Regions from separate parts of the Cupriavidus sp. C1SS-2L genome, predicted to be linked through region 2. Evidence: predicted binding sites of a transcription regulator. Region 2 holds the regulator's gene; each other region holds the start of a gene.
The links. The regulator FNR, encoded in region 2, switches genes on or off when oxygen is low (the NO sensors DNR and NnrR bind a similar motif). The targets are predictions, from matches to a motif close to TTGATNNNNATCAA.
Positions count from the first base shown of each region.

Region 1: a site for FNR is predicted at 3,099-3,112, ahead of ACIGJG_RS25375 (universal stress protein). Genes of this name have one in related genera too.
Region 3: a site for FNR is predicted at 3,241-3,254, ahead of paaA (1,2-phenylacetyl-CoA epoxidase subunit PaaA). Genes of this name have one in related genera too.

Region 1 covers NZ_CP172709.1:1,668,347-1,674,028, reverse strand. Annotated here, with positions in the region: gene ACIGJG_RS25395 (bestrophin-like domain) at 1-14, opposite strand, end outside; gene ACIGJG_RS25390 (hypothetical protein) at 111-755, opposite strand; gene ACIGJG_RS25385 (hypothetical protein) at 757-1,353, opposite strand; gene ACIGJG_RS25380 (universal stress protein) at 1,457-1,918, opposite strand; gene ACIGJG_RS25375 (universal stress protein) at 1,979-2,815, opposite strand; gene ACIGJG_RS25370 (zinc-dependent alcohol dehydrogenase family protein) at 3,302-4,297, shown strand; gene ACIGJG_RS25365 (sensor domain-containing diguanylate cyclase) at 4,329-5,216, opposite strand.
Region 2 covers NZ_CP172708.1:2,266,241-2,271,922, reverse strand. Annotated here, with positions in the region: gene ccoG (cytochrome c oxidase accessory protein CcoG) at 1-1,307, shown strand, start outside; gene ACIGJG_RS10515 (FixH family protein) at 1,392-1,607, shown strand; gene ACIGJG_RS10510 (hypothetical protein) at 1,604-1,849, shown strand; gene fnr (fumarate/nitrate reduction transcriptional regulator Fnr) at 1,892-2,617, opposite strand; gene ACIGJG_RS10500 (sulfite exporter TauE/SafE family protein) at 2,697-3,452, shown strand; gene scpB (SMC-Scp complex subunit ScpB) at 4,008-4,886, shown strand; gene rluB (23S rRNA pseudouridine(2605) synthase RluB) at 4,892-5,682, shown strand, end outside.
Region 3 covers NZ_CP172709.1:348,770-354,451, reverse strand. Annotated here, with positions in the region: gene paaE (1,2-phenylacetyl-CoA epoxidase subunit PaaE) at 1-578, opposite strand, end outside; gene paaD (1,2-phenylacetyl-CoA epoxidase subunit PaaD) at 597-1,112, opposite strand; gene paaC (1,2-phenylacetyl-CoA epoxidase subunit PaaC) at 1,118-1,870, opposite strand; gene paaB (1,2-phenylacetyl-CoA epoxidase subunit PaaB) at 1,897-2,178, opposite strand; gene paaA (1,2-phenylacetyl-CoA epoxidase subunit PaaA) at 2,234-3,217, opposite strand; gene paaX (phenylacetic acid degradation operon negative regulatory protein PaaX) at 3,346-4,269, shown strand; gene ACIGJG_RS19300 (YbhB/YbcL family Raf kinase inhibitor-like protein) at 4,428-4,982, shown strand; gene ACIGJG_RS19295 (esterase-like activity of phytase family protein) at 5,137-5,682, shown strand, end outside.

The DNA.
Region 1 (5,682 bases), on a different replicon from region 2:
AGTGCGCATGGCAAGAAGGGCCTCCGCCCTTCCAAATGACATGGGTCTTCACACAGCGTAGGAGAGCGCAGAAGGCGGCCGTTGACGCAGCGCAAGCCCGGCAAAGCGGGCTAGAAGCGGAACGCGAGCGACAGCATCACGACCTGAGCTTCGGCGCCGGGATTGAACCAGTAGACGCCCGCCGTACAGTTACGCACGGTCAACTGGACGAGCCCTCCGGGCCGGATGTCCCTGTCGCCGCCATAGATCCGTGTGCGCTGCATGACGATACCGAGCCGTATCCACTCGACGGGTCGATAGGCCAGTTCGCTCCAGGCATAGAGATAGCCGGAACGGCCAGCATGGGCAGGCAGGTACTCCGCTTCCAGGTAATAGTCCAGCTTGCCCGCGGCTACGCTCGCCTCGAGGCCGGCGATGGGTCCGTGTGCCTCCCCGGCGACCGCGCCGATAATGGGCGTGGCGCTCACACGAAGCTTTTCGCCTCCCGAGAACGTCCAGCCAATGAATGCCGACTGCGAGTGCATGGCTTCATAGTTGGCCCTCGCCTCGAGGTGAAGCTGGCCGTGGTCTGCACTGAATATGCCGCTGGCGTAGCTCGCGCCCTCGCGAGGCATGTTCCAGTAGGCCGCTGCGGAGTAGGTCCACGGATCAGGCGTATCCCAACCGCTAGCCAGCCCGGGAGATGGGCCTGGCGTCTGGGCCCGTAATGCTGCCGCGGCGAACAGGGCCAGCAGCGGCAGTGGGGAGGTCCGCACTTCAGCCGCCCAGCGCGATGATCGCAATGGTCAGGGCCACGCCCAGAGCCGTCATGCCCAATCCGGCCGGCATGGCCCCGAACCCTGCGTAATGACCGAGCGCCGCGCCGCCAAAAAACAGCATGCCAAGCGTCAACACACGCGAGACCAGCAACGCACTCGGCACATCGCTCATCAGCACGAAAGGCAGTGCCACGGGAAACGTGCTCAACACCACGATGCAGAAGATGTGCACGGCCCCGCGCAGGTCGGCCCAATACAGCCGCGGGCGCGCCGGCAGGCCAGCGGCGGCCAGCCTCGCGCGAATGGCGTCCAGCTCCGCGTCTGCTACCAGTGCCTTCATGCCCGGTGGAAGCGCGTCGCGAATGAGGCGGATGCCGGTCGGCCGGTCGGACGCATGCTTGATGGCCATGGCGAGCGTAAGCCGCTGCCCTCTTCCGGCGATCGTCCGTACGAGATACATGACTGCATCCACCAGCCCCCACGCCAGGTTGCAGCCCAGCGCGGCATGCAGCATGGTCCTGCTCGCGCCGGCGCCGGCACTCGCCGACGAGACCGCGCCGACAAACGTCAGGGCCATGAACAAACCAAAGCACATCTCGGAAACGCGGTCCACCACATCGAGCACCGCGCCCCGGCTTTCGCCCCGGTCTGCCAGTACCTCCACCCTGCCGACCGTGCTGGCTGCGCCCGGACTGGAATCAGGAGGCCGCACCGCCATGTCCGCCTGCCTTGACCAGCAATACGGGCAAGCTGCCGTGGCGCAGCAGGCTTTCCGCGACGCTACCCATCAATACCCGACCGATGCCCGAGCGGCCATGTGTACCCGCTACCACGATCTGGGCGCCGCGCTCTTCAGCAATCTGCTGAACCTGCTTGCCGAGATCGCCAAGCTCGAGGATCTGGTCGACGAGGATTGCCTGGCTGCGCACCTGCTGCGCTTCGGCTTTCGCCTGCGCCTCGGCCAGAAGCTTGTGCCCTGCCCGGACCAGACCTGCACGCACGTCCGGCTCTTCGTATCCGCCATCGACGATATGCACGATGTCCAGCTCGGCATCGCTCGCCGCGGCCAGCCCAATAGCTTCCGCCAGGCCAAGATCGCCGCACTGGCTTCCGTCTATCGCCACCAGAATCCTTGTGTACATTGCCTTCTCCTGCTGCATGCCCGAACCGCAAGGCGCCATCACCGGGACATTCGCCGGTCCAATATCCGGATCCGGATTTCAATGCGAGAACAATACGGGCACCGTCATGGAAGACAGCAGCGTGCGCGTGACGCCTCCGAGCACAAGCTCCCGCATGCGCCCATGGCCGTATGCACCCATCACGATCAGGTCAGCATCGAAATCGGCGGCACGGGACAACAGCAATTCCCCGATGGTCAGGTCGGAACCGCCCGGGCCGTGCTCGACCTCCACCGTCACACCGTGTCGTTCCAGGACGCGCACCGCATGGGCGACCGGCGTGGCGTCCGGACGTGCTTCCTTGGCAGCAGTCTGGGCGCACAGTATGCGTGCCGTCGCTCCGCCAATGAGCGGCAGCGCATCATGCAAGGCCCGTGCCGCTTCGCGGCTGCCATTCCATGCCACCATCACCCGCGCCCCTGTTGTCTTGAACTGCCCGTCACACGGAACGACGAGTACCGGCCGTCCGCTTTCCAGCAGCAACGCTTCGAGCACCTGCGTGGCAAGCGGGCCTTCTTCGCCATTGGCGTCATACTGGCCCGCGACGATCAGGCCGGCTTCGCGCGACTCCCTCAGCACCGTGGAAAGGACGTCGTGCTCCGCTGCCCGCCATTCCACGCCAGCGCCAAGATCCTTTGTCGTTTCCAGGAACTGATGACGAGTACGCTCCCCGATCAACCGGCGCCGCTGCCTGTCCCTTTCGATATAGTCGGCGGCGTTGTCCATCAGGTAGAACCATGCGGGATCGGGAATGAAGCTGCCCAGGAGGCCGATCAACGGACAATCATGGGAACTCGCCAGCTGGGTCGCCAGCGCCAGCCGAGTTGTCATATGCCTGCTGCGATCCAGATGCACCAGAATGCTGCTGTAGTTCATGCTCGTTCCTTATCCTGAGGGTCGAACGACAATCAAAGGCCCTGGCCTGCAAAACGGTGAGCCGTACCCCGCGACTTCTATCGCATAGACAGTTACCGATGCAGCGGCCCTTCCTTGTGTGGCACCGCCATCTGACGACTACCTGCTTTATCAAAAGTAGGTGCTGAAGCGGTGATCGCCTTGCGGTAGAGCAACTTCGATCGATGTTTCGCCATGGTGACGTCTGATCAAGACCTAGAAGACTTCAGGTGCGGTCCACGTTGCACCACCCGTCCACAGCTCATTGATCTGCAGCAACCGGGCCTGGAAGCTTTGTCATAGCCTGTATCCAAAGTCGAAGCATTCGGAGGCAGCGCTCCTTGTTGCCTTTTCGATTCCCGAGTATTGCGATGACCACGGCCTCTATGTCTGTCACGCCTGCGACGGTTTCACGGCTGCATTCCGGCGGCCGCGCTTTGTTTTTGAAAACCTGACGAAGGAGGCATCATGAACGCGACGATGCGTGCAATGGTTTTCGACGGCGGGAGTCCAATCCTAGCTGACCGCCGGGTGCCAGTGCCGGTCCCGGGAGCCGGTGAAGTGCGAATCCGCGTGGCGGCGTGCGGCGTGTGCCGTACGGACCTGCATGTGGTGGATGGAGACCTCTCCTTGCCCAAGCCCGCGCTGATCCCGGGCCATGAAATCGTTGGTCGCGTCGATGCGCTCGGCGCCGGTGTCGTTGGACTGTCAATCGGCGCGCGGGTCGGCGTGCCATGGCTGGGGCACACCTGCGGGCAGTGCCGCTTCTGCCTGAGCGGGCGGGAGAACCTTTGCGATGCACCCCAGTTCCACGGCTATACCCGTGACGGCGGATATGCCGAGTACGTGGTCGCCGATGCCAGCTATTGCTTTCGCATTCCCGAAACGTATGACGACGAGCATGCAGCGCCGCTGCTCTGCGCCGGCCTCATCGGCTTCCGGACACTGCGCTCGGCTGGGGATGCACAACGTATCGGCATCTACGGATTTGGCGCCGCCGCACATATCGTGACGCAAATCGCGGTGGCGCAAGGCCGGACCGTCTACGCCTTCACGCGGCCCGGGGACCAAGCCGCCCAGACTTTGGCCACGGATGTCGGGGCTGCCTGGGCGGGCAGCAGTCAGGACAAGGCACCCGCCACGTTGGACGCTGCCTTGATCTTTGCCCCCGACGGCGCCCTCGTGCCTGCAGCGCTGGCGGCTGTCGACAAGGGTGGCACTGTGGTCTGCGGGGGCATTCACATGAGCGACATTCCTTCCTTCCCGTATCGACTGTTATGGGAGGAACGGCGGATCGTCTCCGTAGCGAACCTGACGCGTGCCGACGGCCACGGCCTGATGGAAGCGGCAGCCACGTGGCCATTGCATATTCGTACCACGTCCTATCCTCTTTCCAGTGCCAATGCGGCGTTGGATGACCTGCGCGCTGGCCGTCTGGCCGGGGCGGCGGTGCTCCGCGTGTGACGGCTTCTTCCGACTGGATTGGCCGCGGCTTTCAGGTACTCGGGTGGGGATCCCCGACCATCGCCGCCTGGCCATGCGCTTGGCGCGGCATGATCGTGTTACGACCAGCAGCCTTTGCCTGGTAGAGACGGCGGTCGGCCTGGCGCAGAAGCTGTTCAGAAGATTCCGCGCGAGCATTCTTGCCGTCAAAAGTCGCCACCCCAATACTCACGCTCAGCGGAACAGGCCGCGCGCCCATACTTGTCAACTCCGTTGCCATCACTGCTGCGCGAATGTTCTCCGCAATCCTGATTGCCCCGTTCATGTCCGTGCTTGTCAGCAACACAGAGAACTCTTCGCCACCATAACGGCCAACGAAATCTGCCGGGCGACGGATATTCTTGGTAATGCATTGCGCAATCGCCTTTAGCGCTTCATCACCAATAGCATGGCCGTGCCGGTCATTGAGCGCTTTGAAGTTGTCGGCATCGAGCATCAGTACGGACAGGTTCCTGCCGTCCCGGCTGGCCCGCTTCCACTCTGTCTCCAGCGTCGAACTCAGGACGCGGCGGTTGCCGACCCCGGTCAGGCTATCCGTCGTAGCAAGCAGGTGAAGCCGGTTCTCCATTTCGAGCCGCTTCCGGAACAGCCTCGCAAACATCACCGACATCCAGATAATCAGCACATCAAGCACCGTCACAACGCCACCGATAGCCCAGGCACGCTGCGTCCATTGCGCGTAGATGTCCTGGATTGCGAGGCCCACAACAATGATCAATGGATACTTTCCGATACGCCTGAAACTGTAGAGGCGCTGCGCGCCATCCAGCGTCGCGGTGCCAATGTAGGAACCATTGTCGGACTGGATGAGCGGCTCGAACGACGGGGCACCGGCAATGCTCTGACCGATATCCTCACGCTTGTAGGGACGCCGCATCAGTACCGTTCCGTCACCAGACGCATTTCATAAAGGGCGACTGCGGCAACGCATGCCATGGTCACGGCGGCAACACTCGCCCCCACAATGAACAACGGCGGGCCTCACTCAAAGCATGGTCTTATAAAACAGGGGGTCATTTTGCGTGGAAGGGGCTTTTAAGGCATCGGAACAGGGAAACTCCGCCAAAAAAATGCCGTTATGCAACATAGGCATCCCGCAGCAAGCGAGTGACAAAGCACACACCTGGAGCCAGGCAGGCATCACAGGGATAGGTAAATCTGGCCGCTAAAGCCGATAGCCCTTGGCAACCACATTGCGGCGCGGCTCGCGTTTCGTGCTCAGTGCGATGGCCAACATTCCGTGCGCCGCGGCATTCGAACGCCGGCTTGTTGACCCGGAATGATATTGATAGGCTCCATTGGCGTGCTTGGGCGAAATGTAGGTCGTAATCCGGAAGTCCCCCCAA
Region 2 (5,682 bases):
TGACCCAGCTCATCTACTACGGCACGCCCTGGCTGCAATGGAATGGCAGACAGGCCGTGCTGTTCGACCTTGGCGCGCGCAAGTTCTACATCTTTGGACTGGTGCTCTGGCCGCAGGACGTCATCTACCTGGCCGTCCTGCTGGTGATCTCCGCGCTATCGCTGTTCCTCTTCACTGCGCTTGCCGGGCGGCTCTTCTGTGGCTACGCATGTCCGCAGACGGTCTACACCGAGATATTCATGTGGATCGAGCGGCATGTCGAAGGCGATCGCTTCGCTCGGATCCGGCTCGATGGCGATCCGTGGAGCGTGCGCAAGTTCCGGCTCAAGGCCACGAAGCACTTCCTGTGGGTGGTGGTCGCGCTGTGGACAGGATTCACGTTCATCGGCTACTTCGCGCCGATCCGCGACCTTGGCAGTCAGGTGCTTGCCTTCTCGCTAGGGCCGTGGCAGGCATTCTGGATGCTCTTTTACGCGTTCGCCACGTGGGGCAACGCTGGCTTCATGCGCGAACAGGTCTGCAAGTACATGTGCCCGTATGCGCGGTTCCAGAGCGTGATGGTCGATCGCGATACCTATGTGGTGACGTACGACGTCGGTCGCGGCGAGCCGCGCGGCAGCCGGTCGCGCAAGGTGGACCACCATCAGGCGGGACTCGGGGACTGCGTCAATTGCAGCATCTGCGTGCAGGTGTGCCCGACGGGCATCGATATCCGCGACGGACTGCAGTACGAGTGCATCGGCTGCGGCGCCTGCATCGATGCGTGCAACCAGGTCATGGACAAGATGGATTACCCGCGCGGGCTGATCCGCTACACGTCCGAAAACGCGATGCGCAAGGCGCTGTCCGCAGCGGTTGCGCGCAAGCGTCTGGTGCGTCCGCGGGTCATCATCTACTCGGTCATCTGGCTGGTACTGGTGGCGGGCTTCGCAGCCTCGCTTGCGCTGCGCACGCCGTTGAAGGTCGACATCATTCGCGATCGTGGTGCGCTGGGCCGGGAAGTGGATGGACGCTGGATCGAGAACGTTTATCGCTTGCAGCTCATCAACACGACTGAGGCGCCTATGCGTATCAGCGTGCGTGCTGAAAGCGATGACCTGAAGAACCTGACCGTCGAATACGATCCGGATGCGCAGGCCCTGGCGCCGACCTCGAACAAGCTGGTGCCGATCCGGATCCGCGTGCCGATCGATGATGCCGCGCAGGGTACGCACAAGATCAGCGTGACAGTGACCAGCGAAGGTACGGGGCAGGGTAGTGCGCAAATCAGGCAATCTACCAGTTTCATCGTGCCGCGCAATTTGTAAAGCTAAAGGCGGTTGCAGCGCATCGGCGCTGTGCCGCACCAACCGCGAGCGCCCGGACAAGGCGCAGACGAAGGGGGCAAGACGATGCAAGAGGGCAATCCGTGGTGGAAGGAGCCGTGGCCGTGGCTGCTGATGAGCGGCCCGTTGCTGGCGATGGTGGCTTGCGGCGTAACGATCTGGCTGGCTTCCGCGAATCCCGACCGGCCTGTGGTCGAAGGTGTCGCACGCCATGGTCTGGTGGTCGAAAAGGTAGGGGCTTCCTCGGGTGGTGCCAAGGCGCCCCAAGCGAGGCAGCCATGAGGCTGCGCTGGCTGATGTGGGTACTGTGGCCAGCGTTCCTGATGGCCGGCGTAGCGACGGCGACGGTGTTTTCCGTGGTCGATCCCGGTGACCTGAATTTCTTCGGCCAGCCCATCGAGGCTTCACGCGAGGCCGTCTACACGATCGGATTCCTGCTCGCGTGGGTCTTCTGCGCGTTGTCCAGCGGCTTGACGCTGTACACGATGCCGACGAAGCTCAGCGAAACGGACGAACTGGAGTAAAAGGGAGGGCGGCCGCCTTGCCACGCAAGGCGGCCGTCTGCTTCAGCAGGAACGGCTGTAGACCTGCTTGATGCCTGCCATGTCGACGAGTTTCACATGGCGCTGGCGAATCTGGATCAGGCCGGCTTCGGCAAAGCGCGAGAAAAGGCGGCTGACGGTTTCGAGTTTAAGCCCGAGATAGCTGCCGATTTCTTCGCGGCTCATGCGCATGACGAACTCGGTCGAAGAATAGCCACGCGCGGAGAGTCGTTCGGACAGGTTGATCAGGAACGCGGCAAGGCGTTCTTCGGCGCGCATGGAGCCCAGCGTGACGAGCATGAGTTGGTCATTCGAGATTTCCTTGCCCATCAGGCGAAGGAACTGCTGCTGCAGCGATGGCAGGTCCATCGAAAGCGACTGCAGGTCGGACAGGCGCACAACGCAGACTTCGGTATCTTCGAGTGCGGTTGCGTCCGACGCGTGCTGCATTTCGCCGAGGCCGTCGAGGCCGACCACCTCGCCGGGCAGATGGAATCCGGTGATTTGCGAGCGGCCGTCTTCCGTGGTCACATGCGTTTTCAAGGTGCCGAAGCGGATCGCATAGACCGCGGTCAACGGATCGCCCATGCGGTACAGGGTCTCGCCCTTGTGGACGCGAACGCGTTCCTGCACCAGAGTGTCCATCTTCTGCAGGTCTTGCTGGTTCATGCCCACCGGCAGGCACAGTTGCCCCATGCCGCAAGTGGAGCAACGGGGCGACATCTCGGTGACGGGAATGGATGTTAGCAATTGGAACCTGCGAGTAATGAGCGGCGAGGGCGCAATGTATGCATTTTAACGCGCGATGTGATGCGGTAGGGAGTTGCAGTTGACATTTGGTGTGCTTCTCAGTGTTTTCATGCTAGCCCTGCTGGGTGGCTTTCACTGCGCTGCCATGTGCGGCGGCGTTGCGCTGGCTGTCGAGCAGCGTGCCGGGGACGTACCGGTTGCCATGGTGCGCCGGCGGCAGGACTGGGTCGTGGAATTGCTCGTCATGCACCTCGGGCGGATTTCCACCTACATGGTGCTTGGCGCGTTGCTCGGCGGGGTGGGTGCGACGGCCTGGCGGCAGGACTATCTGCCGGTGCAGCGCTGGCTGTTCGGGGCGGGCAGCGCCATGCTGCTCTTGTCCGGTTGGAGGCTCCTGCGTGGCGAGGCGTTTTCCATCGTCTGGCTGGAACAGCTTGCGGCGCGGGCCAGCAGGGCCATTGCTGCGGGCATGGCGCGTCCTGGTCGGAAGCCGCCGGTTGGCGTAGTGCGGCGCGGTGGCCTGATCCGGCGCTATGGAACAGGTCTGGCGTGGGGCCTGGTTCCCTGTGGCATGGTCTATGGTGCACTGGCGCTCGCGCTGCTGGCCGGAAATGCGCCGTCCGGGGCGCTGGTGATGGGCGCATTTGGCCTTGGCACGCTGCCGAATCTTCTGGCGCTGTCCAGTTTTTCGGGACTCCTGCGGGCCTGGTCGCGCCGGAGACGGGTCAGGATGGGAGCCGGGGTAGCAGTCATGGCGTTTGGGGCGATGGGTATCACCCGTGCGGTGTTATTGCCACATTCGCTGGCCGAGCATGGCTTCTGCCTGGTGTTCTAAGGCCCGGGGCGACGCGCTGTCGCCGCGTAGTGGTTGCAGGCGTGGGCGGGAATGCCATACAATCCTCTGCATTGCGGTATCGCGCGGCGTGTTTTCCGAGCGGCGCCTGGCAGCCCTTCCAAAAAAAGGGGCGCGCCCAGGGTTTCGGGCAATGAGCTGACATTTCGGCGCCGAACCCTTCCGCAGTCCATCCGGTTCAAAAGATCTGGTTTCAAAAGTCCGGCTGGCACTGCGACCGTGGTGCGGTCATTGCTGGCCCTGCTCCCGATATCCGTTTATTTTCTTGCGGCCTAGGCGGACGTTCGCCGGAAGCCATGTCCGTCCATTTGGGCGCGTGCAAGAGGTTCGTGCACTGGTACTTGCCGGTGACCGGATGATCTCCTGCCGGATCGACCCGGCAAATCGATGCAAAAAGAAGGTGCACGACCTTGAGGCGAAAGCGCTTCCAGGTTTGCTGCGCGACGAGATGGTGGTGGCATTCGCACCGCTGAATCCACAATGTCCAGGGCTCCGGGTTCGTCCGGGAGCAGGTGCAAAGACAGGCTGCACACCCACATGAATACCCAAGAGGCGAAAATCGTCCTCGAGACCGCGCTGATCTGTGCGCAGGAACCCCTGCGCGTAGGCGATCTGCGCCGGCTGTTCGCCGAAGATGTCGGTGCGGATACCATCCGGGTCCTGCTCGATGAACTGCGCCAGGACTGGCGCCAGCGCGGGGTCGAGCTGGTGGCGCTGGCCAGTGGCTGGCGCTTCCAGAGCCGCCCCGAGATGCGCGAGTACCTGGACCGGCTCAATCCTGAGAAGCCACCCAAGTATTCGCGGGCCGTCATGGAAACGCTGGCGATCATTGCGTACCGACAGCCGGTGACGCGCGGCGATATCGAGGAAATCCGTGGCGTGACGGTCAGCACGGAAGTGATCAAGAAGCTGGAAGACCGTAGCTGGATCGAAGTGATCGGCCACCGCGATGTGCCCGGCCGGCCGGCGCTGTATGCAACGACCAAGGCGTTCCTGGACGATCTCGGGCTGCGCACGCTCGATGAGCTGCCTCCTCTCGAAGACGCCCAGGCGCAGGCCCAGGCGACGCTGCTTGACCAGCAGGCAATAGATTTTGAAGAGCTGGCCACGGCGCAGCCGGTGGTCGGCGACGAAGAGGCCTTCCCCGAATCGGGGGCAACGCCGCCGGCAGGCGAGGTGGCTGAAGTCGCCGAAGCCGCACCGGTTGCCGATGAGTCGCCGGCCGAGGCGGCCGACGCTGTCGCACAAGCCTCCGCCGATGCCATGCACGTGGCAGACCTCGCGTCTGCCGTTTCCGAGGCAAACGGCTTCCATGCCGAAGACGCGCCGGGCGATCAGGACGGCGGCAATCCATCCGGCGACGACGACGCTGCGCCGCCGCACGCGAACGAGCACGATGAGCGCGTGCCCAACTGAACAATATGCAACATCCGATAGTGAATACTTTGTCTGACTCCGCTGAACAAGACACCCGGGCCGCCGGGGCACCGGCCGCCGATGGCGCTGCAGAATCCGGATCAGGCTCCGATGGCGCGCCGCGCAGGAAAGGGCTGAGGCGCGGCTTGCGCAACCTGGTGGCTTCGCGCCGGCAGGCTGCGCAGGATCGCGACGACCGCGGCGAGGAGACGGAATCTTCGGCACCGGCCGATGCGGGCGAGGGCAAGGCTGCCGGCGAGGCCGGCGGACGTGCCGCCCCGCGTGGCCGCGGCAAGCGCAAGCCGGCCAGGGCCGAAGGCACCGCGCCGCGTGAAGGCGGCCAACCCGCGCAGGAAGGTGGCGAAAAGGCCGAGTCGGCTGGCCGCAAGCGCAAGCCACAAGGCCAGCGTGCAGCCAGGGTTTCTCCGGAAGGTGACGCCCAGCCGGCAGCCCGGCAACAGGGCCGACGCAAGGGCGGCCCCCAGCAGGGTGGTGTCCAGCAACAGCGCAAGGGTCAACGCGGCGCCGAGAAGTCGGCCGCAGGCAGCGAAGACCTGTTCCGTTTCGTCATTTCCGACCAGTACGACCAGGAAGACACCGTCATTCCCCGCACCAAGGCAAAGCCGGTGCGCGAACTGTCGGCCGACGACGATGCACCGAAGCTGCACAAGGTCCTGGCCGAAGGCGGCCTTGGCTCGCGGCGCGAAATGGAAGAGCTGATCCTGCAGGGCCGCGTCTCCGTCAACGGACTGCCCGCGCATATCGGCCAGCGGATCCTGCCGACCGATCAGGTGCG
Region 3 (5,682 bases), on a different replicon from region 2:
TCGATGCGGCCATTGAACAGGTCGATGTCGAGCTGTTCGCGGCTCAGGATGAAGACGAGGTTGAAGCGCTCGAGGTAGGTGTCCTTCAGGTCTTCAAGTTCTTCCTTGAACAGCACCGACGACGATGCGCGGTTGCCGTAGAACAGCGTGAAGCGGCTGTCCGGCTCGGTCATCAGCGTGGTCTTGATGATCGACAGCATCGGCGTGATGCCGCTGCCGGCGGCGAACGCCACGTAGTGCTTGCTGTGCGTGTCCGACAGCGGCACGTGGAAATGTCCCGACGGCGGCATGACTTCCAGCGTCATGCCCGGCTGCAACGCATCGTTGGCCCAGTTCGAGAACATGCCGCCATCCACGCGCTTGATCGCCACGCGCAGGCGCCGGTCCTGCACGGCGGAGCAGATCGAGTACGAGCGGCGGACGTCCTCGCCGCCGATGCCGGCGCGCAGCGTCAGATGCTGGCCCTGCACGTAGCGATAGGTATCGGCCAGGTCCTCCGGCACGGCGAAAGTCACCGCCACGGCATCGCGCGTTTCGCGTGTCACGCTGGCGACGGTCAGTTCATGGAATTTGCTCATTCTGCGGCTCCGGGCGGCTCAATGGGCCTTGAAATAGTCGAAAGGTTCCTTGCAATCGCCGCAGCGGTACAGGGCCTTGCAGGCGGTCGAGCCGAACTGGCTGACCAGGCGTGTGTGGCGCGAGCCGCAGTGCGGGCAGGCCACCACCAGCGCGGGCGACGCCTTGCGGCTGATGCCGCTGATGTCAATCACCTGCTGCGCGGGCGGCGCAATGCCGTAGCCGGACAGGCTGGCCTTGCCGCGCGGGCTCATCCAGTCGGTGGTCCAGGCCGGCGCCAGGCGCGTTTGCACGCTGATGCGGTCGATGCCCTGCGCACCCAGCACGCGCTCGATGTCGTCGCGGATCACCGTCATGGCCGGGCAGCCCGAGTACGTCGGCGTGATGGTGATCACGCAGGCGTCGTCGATCCACGCCACGTCGCGCACGATGCCCAGGTCGACGACGGAGATCACCGGGATTTCCGGGTCGGGCACCTGCTCCAGCCAGTCCCAGAGCTGTGCAACGCTGGCGCGTTCCAACACTTGCGCTGACATGGCGCTCACCACCGGGCGCCAGGATAGGCGCGCTGCAGGAACTGCATCTCGGCCAGCAGGTAGCCAAGATGTTCAGTATGGCGGCCCTGGCGGCCACCGGTCTGCGACCAATTGCCAGCGGGGATGCGCAACGTGGCTTCCTCCAGTACCTCGCCCACATGGCGCTGCCACGACTCGGCCAGCGAGGCCGGATCGACCGCAACGCCCTGTGCAACCAGCGCGACTTCGGCAGCATCGGACTCGAACAGTTCGCCGGTGAACATCCACAGGTCGTCGAAGGCATCCTGCATGCGGCGATGGCTCTCCTCGGTGCCGTCACCAAGGCGAACGACGAGGTCCCCGCTGCGGCGCACGTGGTAGGTCACTTCCTTCAGCGACTTGGCCGCAATCTCTGCAATGCGCGCATCGGTCGAGTGCTGCAGCCGCTCAAGCAGGAAGTAGTGCCAGGTATCGAACAGGAACTGGCGGGCCAGCGTGTCGGCGTAGCTGCCGTTGGGCTGTTCGACGAGCAGCAGGTTGCGGAACTGGTGGGCATCGCGCAGGTAGGCAAGCTGGTCAGCGTTGCGGCCCACGCCTTCGACTTCCGCCGCGTAGCCGAGCCACAGGCGGGTCTGGCCGACGAGATCCAGCGCGACGTTGGTCAGCGCAATGTCCTCTTCCAGCGCGGGGCCGCGGCCGCACCATTCCGACAGGCGCTGGCCCAGCACCAGCGTGGTATCGCCCAGGCGCTGCAGATATTCGAACTTGTGTTGGTCCATGGTGGATGCGTCCTCGCGCCTGGAATTCAGATGTGCTTGACCTCTTCCGGCATCGGGAAGAAGGTGGGGTGGCGGTAGACCTTGCTGTTGGCGGGCTCGAACAGCGGGCCCTTGTCGCCGGGGCTGCTGGCGACTACGTCGGCGGCTTTCACGACCCAGACGCTGACGCCTTCATTGCGACGCGTGTAGACGTCACGCGCGTGATTGATCGCCATTTCGCCGTCCGGCGCATGCAGGCTGCCCACGTGCTTGTGAGCGAGACCGTGCTGGCTGCGGATAAAGATCTCCCAAAGCGGCCACTCTTTCATGGCAACTCTCCTGTCAGTTTGTGAGGGGTTGTTGGCGCGGCGGCGCGCCGGATGCTCAGGCGGCGGCGCGCTCTTGCTTGTCGGCGCGGGCCACCAGCGCTTCACGGAACCACGCACCGTCGTCCCAGGCCTTGACGCGCGTGCGCAGGCGGTCGCGGTTGCACGGGCCGTTGCCGCGCAGGACGTTGTAGAACTCGTCCCAGTTGATCGCGCCGAAATCGTAATGGCCGCGTTCCTCGTTCCACTTGAGGTCCGGATCGGGAATGGTCAGGCCCAGGTACTCGGCCTGCGGCACGGTCTGATCGACCATCTTCTGGCGCAGCTCGTCGTTCGAGAACAGCTTGATGCGCCATTTCATCGACTGCGCGCTGTTCGGTGAATCCGCATCGGACGGGCCGAACATCATCAGCGCGGGCCACCACCAGCGGTTCAGTGCGTCCTGCGCCATCTGTTTCTGTTCGGCCGTGCCTTGGCACAGCTTGAGCAGGATGTCGTAGCCCTGGCGCTGGTGGAACGACTCTTCCTTGCACACGCGCACCATGGCGCGGGCATACGGACCAAACGAGCAGCGGCACAGCGGCACCTGGTTGATGATGGCCGAGCCATCGACCAGCCAGCCGATCGCGCCGATGTCGGCCCAGCTCAGCGTCGGGTAGTTGAAGATGCTCGAATACTTCGCCTTGCCGGAGTGCAGGTCGCCCAGCAGTTCGTCGCGCGAAGCACCGAGCGTTTCGGCGGCGCTATACAGGTAGAGGCCGTGGCCCGCTTCGTCCTGGATCTTTGCCAGCAGCACGGCCTTGCGTTCCAGCGTCGGCGCACGCGTGACCCAGTTGCCTTCAGGCAGTTGGCCGATGATCTCGGAATGCGCGTGCTGCGAGATCTGGCGGATCAGGGTCTTGCGGTAAGCCTCGGGCATCCAGTCCTTCGCTTCGATCTTGATGCCGGCATCCACGCGTGCCTGGAACTCGCGCTCCTGCGGGTCCATCTCTTCCATCGCGCGGAGCCTTGTTGCCCCGGTATCCACCAACTGTGCGTACATGCAGTACTCCGCTTTGTAGGGTCTTGACCTGCGTCAAATCATTCGGTTGCAATGGATGATAGTGATACAATTTGATTCAAACAATCGACGTTTGTGTATCACTTTCGGAATCATTTTGAGGGGCATGCATGGCCACCCGTTCGGCGACAGAACCGGTTTCCCCGCAGGTCGCGCGGCTCGCACGCGGCCTTAAGCTCGGCGCCAATTCGATGCTCGTGACACTGTTTGGCGATGTGGTCGCGCCGCGGCCTCAGGCGCTGTGGCTGGGCAGCCTGATCCGCCTGGCCGAGCCGTTCGGCATCAACGACCGGCTTGTACGCACTGCGACGTTCCGGCTGACGTCCGATGACTGGCTCAACGCCACGCGCATCGGGCGGCGCAGCTACTACGGCTTGTCCGAGGCGGGGCTGCAGCGCTGCCTGCATGCCGGCAAGCGAATCTACGCCGGCGACGCACCCGACTGGGACGGCCGCTGGACGTTGGCGCTGGTGCGTGGCGACGCGCGCGCCACCATCCGCCAGCGATTGAAGCGCGAGCTGCTGTGGGAAGGCTTCGGCGCGATCGCGCCGGGCGTGTATGCGCATCCGAATGCCGATGCAAACTCGCTAGGTGAGATCATCCGTGCAGCGCATGCGCAGGACTTCGTCGCGGTGATGGACGCGACCAGCCTCGAGACATTCTCGATCCGACCGCTGCAGACGCTGATGCACCAGACGTTCAAGCTCGGCGACGTGGCGTCCGCGTGGCAGGCGCTGCTGCGCCGCTTCTCGCCCGTGCTGGCCGACGCACATGCCATGACGCCGGCCGACGCCTTTTTCGTACGCACGCTGCTGCTGCACGAATACCGCCGCGTGCTGCTGCGCGACCCGAATCTGCCGGAACAACTGCTGCCCACGGACTGGCCCGGTCGCACCGCGCGAGACCTGTGCCGTGATATGTACGCGGCACTGCTGGATGCCAGCGAGGACTATCTGCGCGAGGTTGTGGAGGTATCCGAAGGTACGCTGGCCAACGCCACCCGGCTTCTGCGCAGGCGCTTTGCCATGGCGTAGGCGGTTTGTGCCTGCTCATACCGCGGCCGCACCGGGCCCGGTCCGACGAGCTAGCATTTCGAAAGACGCAATCAACTAGGCATTTCCGAAATTCCGTCCTACCGTATTGGAGTTATGCCGTGCGGGTCATTTCTTTCCATTGCGGAACGGGTTCTCCGATGAAAACAACGCCTTTGCTGCATTGCGCTGTGGCAGTGCTGGGCCTGGCCGGCACGTCGATCGTGCAGGCCGCCCCGATGACCGTGTCATCGACCGCATTCGCCGAAAACGCCGTCATTCCAGCCGCACATGGTGGCAACACGCCAGCCAATTGCGGCGGCCAGGGCGTATCGCCGCCCGTGGCATGGACGGGCCTGCCGGCCGGAACGAAATCCGTGGCGATCTTTATGTTCGATCCCGATGGCGCCATGGGCCTGGGGGTTTCGCACTGGGTCGCCTACAACATCGCGGCGGATCGCGGCCATCTCAAGCAGGGCGAGGGACAGAAGGATGGCGCGGGTATTACGGTCGGCAAGAACGTTTCCGGCGAAGCCGCATACCGCGGACCGTGCCCGCCCGTGGGCGATGTGCCGCACCACTACATCGTGACGGTAGTCGCCACGGATCTGGAGCCCGGCGCCCTTCCCGCCGGCCTGACACGCGACGAACTGATGGCGGCGCTCAAGGGGCACGCTCGCGGCGGCGCCAGCGTGCTGGGCCGATACGGCCGGTAATCGGCAGCCTTGCCACGCAGGCAACTGGCAGCCAATCGCCTGTCTGCGGCGATTGCATCACAAATCTGTAAAACTCGACCGCCAGAATGGGGCGCTTTTGCTTGCGCGGTACGGTGCCGCGCTTACCGAAAATCCCGGCAAAGGAGCCCGCCCGATGTTCCGTCAATCCGTCCTGGCCAGCGCCATCGCGCTGGCCTGTCTTGGCCTGTCCCCGTCGCTGCAAGCGCAGACCGCCTATCCCGCCACGCTGGCTGGCCACGCAGTGCTGCCGGCCCAGACCTACCTGCCCGTGCCGAAGGATGCGCCGGCCGACTTGCAGCTCAGCGGCAAATTCACCACTGCGCAGCGTGCCGACGCGCCGGGCACCGTGGAAGGCAAGTCGAACGGCCGCCCGACCGGCGTCTCGCTGCCGTTCCAGGGCCAGCCTGCACAGGGCCATTCCGGCATCAAGCGCATGGCCGATGGCACCTTCTGGGTACTGACCGACAACGGCGCAGGCGCCAAGGCCAATTCGCCGGACTTCATGCTGTACCTGAACCACTACAAGGTCGACTTCGCCAGCGGCAAGTTCCAGCGCTTGAAGACCGTGTTCCTGCACGATCCGGACAAGAAGGTGCCGTTCCGCATCGTCCACGAAGGCAGCAAGGCGCGTTACCTGACGGGTTCTGACTTTGATACCGAGAGCTTCCAGTTCGCCGGC